2 linked regions of the Allorhodopirellula heiligendammensis genome follow. The protein of the gene in region 1 interacts with the protein of each later gene in a pairwise test. Links are inferred from orthologs where the notes say so. Each region holds a gene or a part of one and is shown in the gene's direction. Other genes may lie near its edges. The genes, in order: eno and rpe.

The links.
Region 2: the proteins of eno (region 1) and rpe interact in binary tests that used the Escherichia coli proteins (3 or more experiments, as listed by UniProt). The link is inferred for Allorhodopirellula heiligendammensis from one-to-one orthologs.

The regions. Positions count from the first base shown.
Region 1 is NZ_SJPU01000003.1:113,885-117,046, forward strand. The notes cover bases 235-3,073. They hold eno (phosphopyruvate hydratase), read left to right. Parts: upstream 235-930; coding sequence 931-2,217; downstream 2,218-3,073. Other genes in these bases: Poly21_RS20465 (riboflavin synthase), read right to left, coding at 235-786; Poly21_RS20475 (sigma-70 family RNA polymerase sigma factor), read right to left, coding at 2,344-3,073. Outside these bases: 16S rRNA (adenine(1518)-N(6)/adenine(1519)-N(6))-dimethyltransferase RsmA, read right to left, coding at 1-151; more of Poly21_RS20465, read right to left, coding at 163-234; more of Poly21_RS20475, read right to left, coding at 3,074-3,162. UniProt on the Escherichia coli protein: Catalyzes the reversible conversion of 2-phosphoglycerate (2-PG) into phosphoenolpyruvate (PEP). It is essential for the degradation of carbohydrates via glycolysis.
Region 2 is NZ_SJPU01000003.1:936,091-939,304, forward strand. What follows is about bases 240-3,130. They hold rpe (ribulose-phosphate 3-epimerase), read left to right. Parts: upstream 240-1,282; coding sequence 1,283-1,978; downstream 1,979-3,130. Other genes in these bases: Poly21_RS23410 (hypothetical protein), read right to left, coding at 240-941; Poly21_RS23420 (histidine phosphatase family protein), read left to right, coding at 1,978-2,562; Poly21_RS23425 (OB-fold-containig protein), read right to left, coding at 2,559-3,130. Outside these bases: more of Poly21_RS23410, read right to left, coding at 1-239; more of Poly21_RS23425, read right to left, coding at 3,131-3,214. UniProt on the Escherichia coli protein: Catalyzes the reversible epimerization of D-ribulose 5-phosphate to D-xylulose 5-phosphate.

The DNA.
Region 1 (3,162 bases):
GTCGGGTGATCGAAGCGGGACGCCGATGCCGACTGCGGTCGCGATCGAGCCGGATCGGCTCAATCGATTCGGCAGAGGATTCATCGGCCCGGGGGCTACCGGGCACATCGGCGGGATCGTCAGTGGGGGGCACGTCGTCAGGAGCGTTCATCGATATTTGTTTTAGTTTCCGCGTTGTTGCAGGCTGCGCTGCACGTATTTAGCAAGGATATCAGTTTCTAGGTTTACCGTATCGCCGACGATACAGTGCCCCAAGGTAGTGGCGGCGAGGGTGTGAGGAATCAGAGCGACGGTGAAGTAAGCGTCGTCAGCATCCCCCACATCGACAACGGTCAGGCTGATGCCGTCGACTGTGATGCTGCCCTTGGCGACGATTTGGTGGATATATTGGCCAGGGATGCTGAATTTTAAGTGGGACCAAGGCGGATCGTCCGTCCGCTGGGTCAATTTGCCGATTGCGTCAACGTGCCCTGTCACGTAGTGACCGCCGAGCCGATCGCCGACGGCGAGGGCCCGCTCTAAATTCACGCGAGATTCCCCAGGATGGAGCTGACCCAGATTGGTTCGCTGCAGCGTTTCCTCGCCGGCTTCGAATGAAAACCGCTCCGCCTCGATCTCGACGACCGTCAAGCAGCATCCGTTGATCGCGATACTGTCCCCAATACTCGCGCCCGGCGTCCCGTCATCGCTGCAGAACGCAGGTGCGGCCACGGTGATCCGTTTCCCGGGAGGTTGGTCGTCGATCGCGACTACGTCGGCGAGGGTTTCGATCAGTCCGGTGAACATGAAGGGGCAAGGTCGATTGAGTATGGGGGCGGGGTATTCAATTTGCCGCTCATTGGACAAACTACGCCACGAAAGCACAACGCCCAGCGTTTTTGACACTCGTCTACTCCTCGATTTCTTCACCTTTCAACCAATCAAAAAACCATGACACTGATTGAATCCATTCATGCCCGCCAAATCCTCGACAGCCGCGGCAACCCCACTATCGAGTGCGAAGTCACCCTGATGGACGGTGCGGCCGGCCGCGCTGCTGTCCCAAGTGGTGCCAGTACGGGCATTCACGAAGCCTGGGAACTGCGTGACGGCGATAAGTCCGTCTTCATGGGCAAGGGCGTCACCAAAGCAGTCGAGAATGTCAACGGCAAGATCGCCGATGCGCTCGAAGGCATGGACGCGACTGACCAAGCCGCCGTTGACCAAGCCATGATCGACTTGGACGGAACTCCCAACAAGAAAAATCTAGGTGCCAATGCGATTCTGGGCGTCTCTCTGGCGACGGCCCATGCGGCAGCTGCGTCGACGAACCAGCCTCTCTTTCGCTACCTCGGTGGCTGTGGTGCCCGCATGTTGCCCGCTCCCATGATGAACATCATCAATGGCGGTGAGCATGCTGATAACAACGTCGACGTGCAAGAATTCATGGTCATGCCGCTCGGCTTTGAACGGTTCAGCGACGCGTTGCGGGCCGGTACCGAAATTTTCCACAACCTCAAAAAGGTGCTCGCGGACAAGGGCTACAACACCGCTGTGGGCGACGAAGGTGGATTCGCACCCGACTTGAAGAGCAACCAAGAAGCTCTCGACGTGATCATGACGGCTATCGACAAAGCCGGTTACAAGGCAGGCGAACAGGTCTGGATCGCCCTGGACGCGGCCTCCACCGAGTTCTACGACAGCAAGACTGAGAAATACACGATCGACGGCAAGGAATTGTCTGGTGACGAAATGGTCGATTTCTTTGCCGATTGGTGCAACAAGTATCCCATCTGCAGTATCGAAGACGGCTGCAGCGAAGATGACTGGGACACCTGGAAGAAACTCACTCTCAAACTTGGTGACAAGGTGCAACTCGTCGGCGATGACTTGTTTGTTACGAACGTTGAGCGTCTGCAGCGAGGTATCGACGAAGGCATCGGGAACAGCATTCTGATCAAGGTGAATCAGATCGGCACGATGACCGAGACCATCGACGCAATCCAATTGGCGCACCGCAATGGTTACACCTCGATCTCCAGTCACCGCAGTGGCGAGACGGAAGACAGCACCATCGCCGATTTGGCTGTGGCGTTGTCGACGGGACAAATCAAGACGGGTTCGGCGAGCCGTTCGGACCGCATGGCCAAGTACAACCAACTGTTGCGAATCGAAGAATTGCTCGGCGACGCAGCCCAGTACGGCGGACCAATCTTCGCTGCCAAGTGCAAAGCGTAGTAGAGCGGGCGCGGTAGCGTTTAACGAGCGTTAAGACGCCTCGTCCTTCACCCTCGAGACGCCGATTTCACCGGCGATCTCGAGGGAGTTCCGCATTGGGCAGGACTTGGCGTCCCGTGATCGACCTCAGCTGGCACCGAGTTCGACATCGATTTTCGCATCGCGTGCGGCTTCGCGAAGCTTGGTTAACGCTCGGGCTTCGAGCTGACGAACGCGCTCTTTGGTCACACCCATCTCGGCACCGACCTCTTTGAGCGTCAGCGGCTCGACACCTCGTTGCAGCCCGAAGCGTGCGGAAATGATCTTCTGCTCACGCTCGTCGAGGCGATCGAGAATTCGTGCGAGTTCTCGCTGCCGCTGTCGCTGCACGGTTTCTTCGGTGTACGGATCGAGCCGCTGGTCTTGGTGCGCGTCGAACATCTCCTCGCCACTGGTGCGGAAGCGATCGCGGTGTTTGAACTCCTTCGGGATCGTTCGTGCAAAATTTTTCATGATCGCCCACGTTGCATAAGTGCTGAACTTGTTGCCACGCGAATAATCAAATTTTTCCACGGCGCGGATCAATGACATGTTGCCGTCGCTGATCAGTGAGAAGAAATCATCCGTGCTCGCGAGGTGCCGTTTGGCGATCGAAACCACCAGACGCAAGTTCGCTTGCACAATCTTGTTCTTGACCCGCACCGCTTCCTCGTACAGCGACTGGATTTGATCCATGCTCGCTGCATTGTTCTGGCCACTCGCGATGAGTTCATCCCGCAGCACACCTGCACGGTGTTTGAGGTAATTCATCTTGCGAAACAGATGTCCTTCTTGCTCGCGGTTGAGCAGAGCGACGTCATACAGAGCGGCCAAATAGCTGGGGAGATCGGATGGAGTGCGGACCTTCCGCGACGCCGTGCCTGCGGGCATATCGGCCAAGTACTCCGCTTCGCGACTGGTGTCTTC
Region 2 (3,214 bases), 820 kb from region 1 along the record:
GTGACTTCATCGTCGCGGGAGCTGGTTCGGTCTGCAGGGCGTGGCGAGTCCACGGCGACTTCGTCTTCGGACATTCGCTGGCGTTGTCCGCGGCGTCCGCCCCGACGTGAACGTGGAGCATCGTCTGGCGTCGGTTTGCCCTGTGTTGAACGTTCGGCTCCACCATCGTCAGCATCGCGCGTTCGCGGACCGCGAGGACCTTCGGCGACCGCTGCTGGGCCCTCATCGGCATCTTCGAGATCATCATCGAGATCGTCGTCTACGAAACCGACGAACTCTTCTTCGTCATCGTCAAGATCGTCGTCGCTGCCGAACGCGTTTCGGCCCAGTTCACCGGCGAACCCGGAACCTGCCCGTGGTCGCTCTGACTGATCACGGCGACCTGACTTGCCGCCACGCTGGGGCTTGTCGCCGCGTTTCTGTTTCTCACCGCGTTCGGGTGTTTCGTCGCGGTCACTGGCACGGCTGGACGTGGTCGCCGAGCGTCGTCCGGCACCGAGTTGGGATTCTCGTTGCTGGATATCCTTTTCGGCCACGCCGAAACCGCTGGCCGAAGCCTTGGATTCGCGAGCGGGGGCTGGTTCATCGTCCGGAATCCCGAAACCAGGCAGCTTCGGCGGTGGTTGGACCGCCGTCAGAGCGTTGAGCACGTCGGAATCGACATCACTGGTGCTCCCCGTTTGAGTTGCCGGTGCAGCGTGCGAGGACCGTAAGCTTGATCGGCTCGAATCGCTACGAGCGTCGTCGGAGTCCGCTTGCTGTGACGCAGTCTTGCCTTGGTTTTCGGCAGTGCTGTCACGGGGGGAGTCCGCTGCTGGTGGGACCGAGGTTTTTTCGGCTTGAGCGGGGGCCGCAGGGGCCTCTTCCTTTTTAACTTCGACCGGCTCAGGGGGGCGAGGAGTTCCCAGGAGGCTGGCGAGAATGTTCCAATTGTCGGGCATGGGGAGTGGAAATCCGATGAGAATCGGGCGGTGGAAAATACACAGCCGATCTGTTGTAGGGGGTTGTTTCCACGTAGGTATAACCTGTTCGGGCATATCTCCCAAGGGTGAATGTCTTCCCGATTGCCCGAAGCGTGTTTTTTTAGCGGCGGCATTTTTTACCAAATCGGCATTTCCGATCCGTGGTTTGGCGTAAAAAGGCGTTGTATACGCTTCAATCGCTCCATTTCATGGCTCACCATTGAAAAATCAAGCGATTGACAACGGCGCCGTCACTGTCCAATCTTGATCGCCACACCCGGTATTACTTACCGGATTCAATTCTCGTTGGAATGGACTTTATGAACCGAGCCAAGCTCGATTCGATTCGCGACGCAGGCCCGGCGATCTTGCCAAGCCTGCTGCAATGTGATTTTGGTAATCTCCAATCGGAGGTCGAGCGGCTGAGTGATGCCGGCACTTCGGTGCTGCACCTCGACGTCATGGATGGGCATTTCGTTCCCAACTTGACTTATGGCATGCCAGTGGTCGCCGGGTTGCGGAGACACACAAACTTGCCGCTTGATGTTCATATGATGATCAGCGATCCGCTAGCTTACGCCAAGCCGATGGTCGATGCTGGCGCCGATATGCTGACGTTCCATGTCGAAGCGGTCAGCGATGCAGTCGATGTAGCGGGGCAAATTCGCGATCTCGGCGTAGGCGCGGGTCTGGCGATTAATCCAGACACCCCCATGAGCCAGCTCGAACCGGCCCTGGACTGCGTCGACATGGTGTTGGTCATGAGTGTTCAAGCCGGTTTCGGCGGCCAGTCATTCAATCCTGTCGCTCTCCAACGGATCCGCGATTTGCGTTCTCGTTATCCCGATCTGCTGCTGGAAATTGACGGCGGAATCAATTTGGCGACGATTGGTGCCGCCCGGCAAGCTGGCTGTGACCTGTTCGTTGTCGGCTCCGCGATTTTTTCCAGCGACGATTACGGTGTCGCCCTCGCTGGACTCAACGAGGCGATGGCGTCCGCACAAGGAGCCAAATAATGATGTCTTTGAAAGCAGCAGCCCGCGCCAAAGTAATCCTCGTCCGCCCCGGTGCGACCGCCTTCGACGAACAGGGGCGCATGAAGGGCTCGCTCGACATGCCGATGTGTCAACGCGGCCGGGAACAAGCTGAGAATCTTGCCGAAGAATTGGCAGGCGTTCGCCTTCACGCCGTCTATCACGCGCCCTGTGAATCGGCCGGTGAGACTGCTGCCCTGCTGGTCGAAGGCCGTGAGCTGCGTCCCAAAGCGATTGACGCGTTCCGCAATATCGACCACGGTCTGTGGCACGGAAAGCTGATCGACGAAATCCGCCGAAATCAACCGCGTCTGTATCGCAGCGGTGCTGAGAATCCGGAGACCGTTTGCCCTCCCAACGGTGAGTCGATGCAGGTCGCAGCCGCCCGTGCGATGAAAGCAATTAATCGCGTGCTGCGCAAAAGCCGCAATCAAGTCATCGCCTTGGTGATCCCCGATCCGCTGGCCAGCCTCGTGGCCGCTCACCTCAATGACGAAGCCATGCCAGATATCTGGAAAGTGCAAGCTGACGCTGGGCATTGGCAGCTGATCGAAGCGGAGTGCTAAGCGGATTCGACGTGATACACGTTCTGCGCGGCATCAAAACGGATGATCCGAACGCGGGAACCTTTGGTGATCGGCGATCCAGTGGTGCGAATGTCGATCAGGAGGGGCGCCGCATTGGTCGCGTAACGAGCGCGGCCAAAGGTGTCGTCAACCACACTGGTTTCGACCACCGCCGTGCCACCGACGAGTGTGGCGGGATGGTGATGGGTCGGTGGGATCAACAATCGATGGAGCGGTGCGGTGGTGAATCGCGTCAGCACGACAGCAATCACAGCATTGCGGATCGTCAATAACGCACAGGTCCAGAGCGTGGGCTGATAGTGGTGCACATCAAACTCAAACCATAGTACATAACTGAGTACCCAATAGAACAACGCGAACATCGTCAGCCACACCATCAGTGGCACACGGTCGAGGTGGACGGCGCGCATCGTCGCGGCGGTGAGACCACCTAACATGTCTCCGGAGACGTGATGCCCATGTCCCTCGACGCTGGTGTCCAGGGACGCCCCCGCATCGACCTCCACGCTGGGGTCCAGGTCGACGCCCGGGTCCAGGTCCACGCCCGCATCCACATCGGGGCCGCCGAACCCGAAATCGGGTGAAAACGCTCCGAGCAGCGAAATCAGTACCAGGGCCAGTACGATTGCTC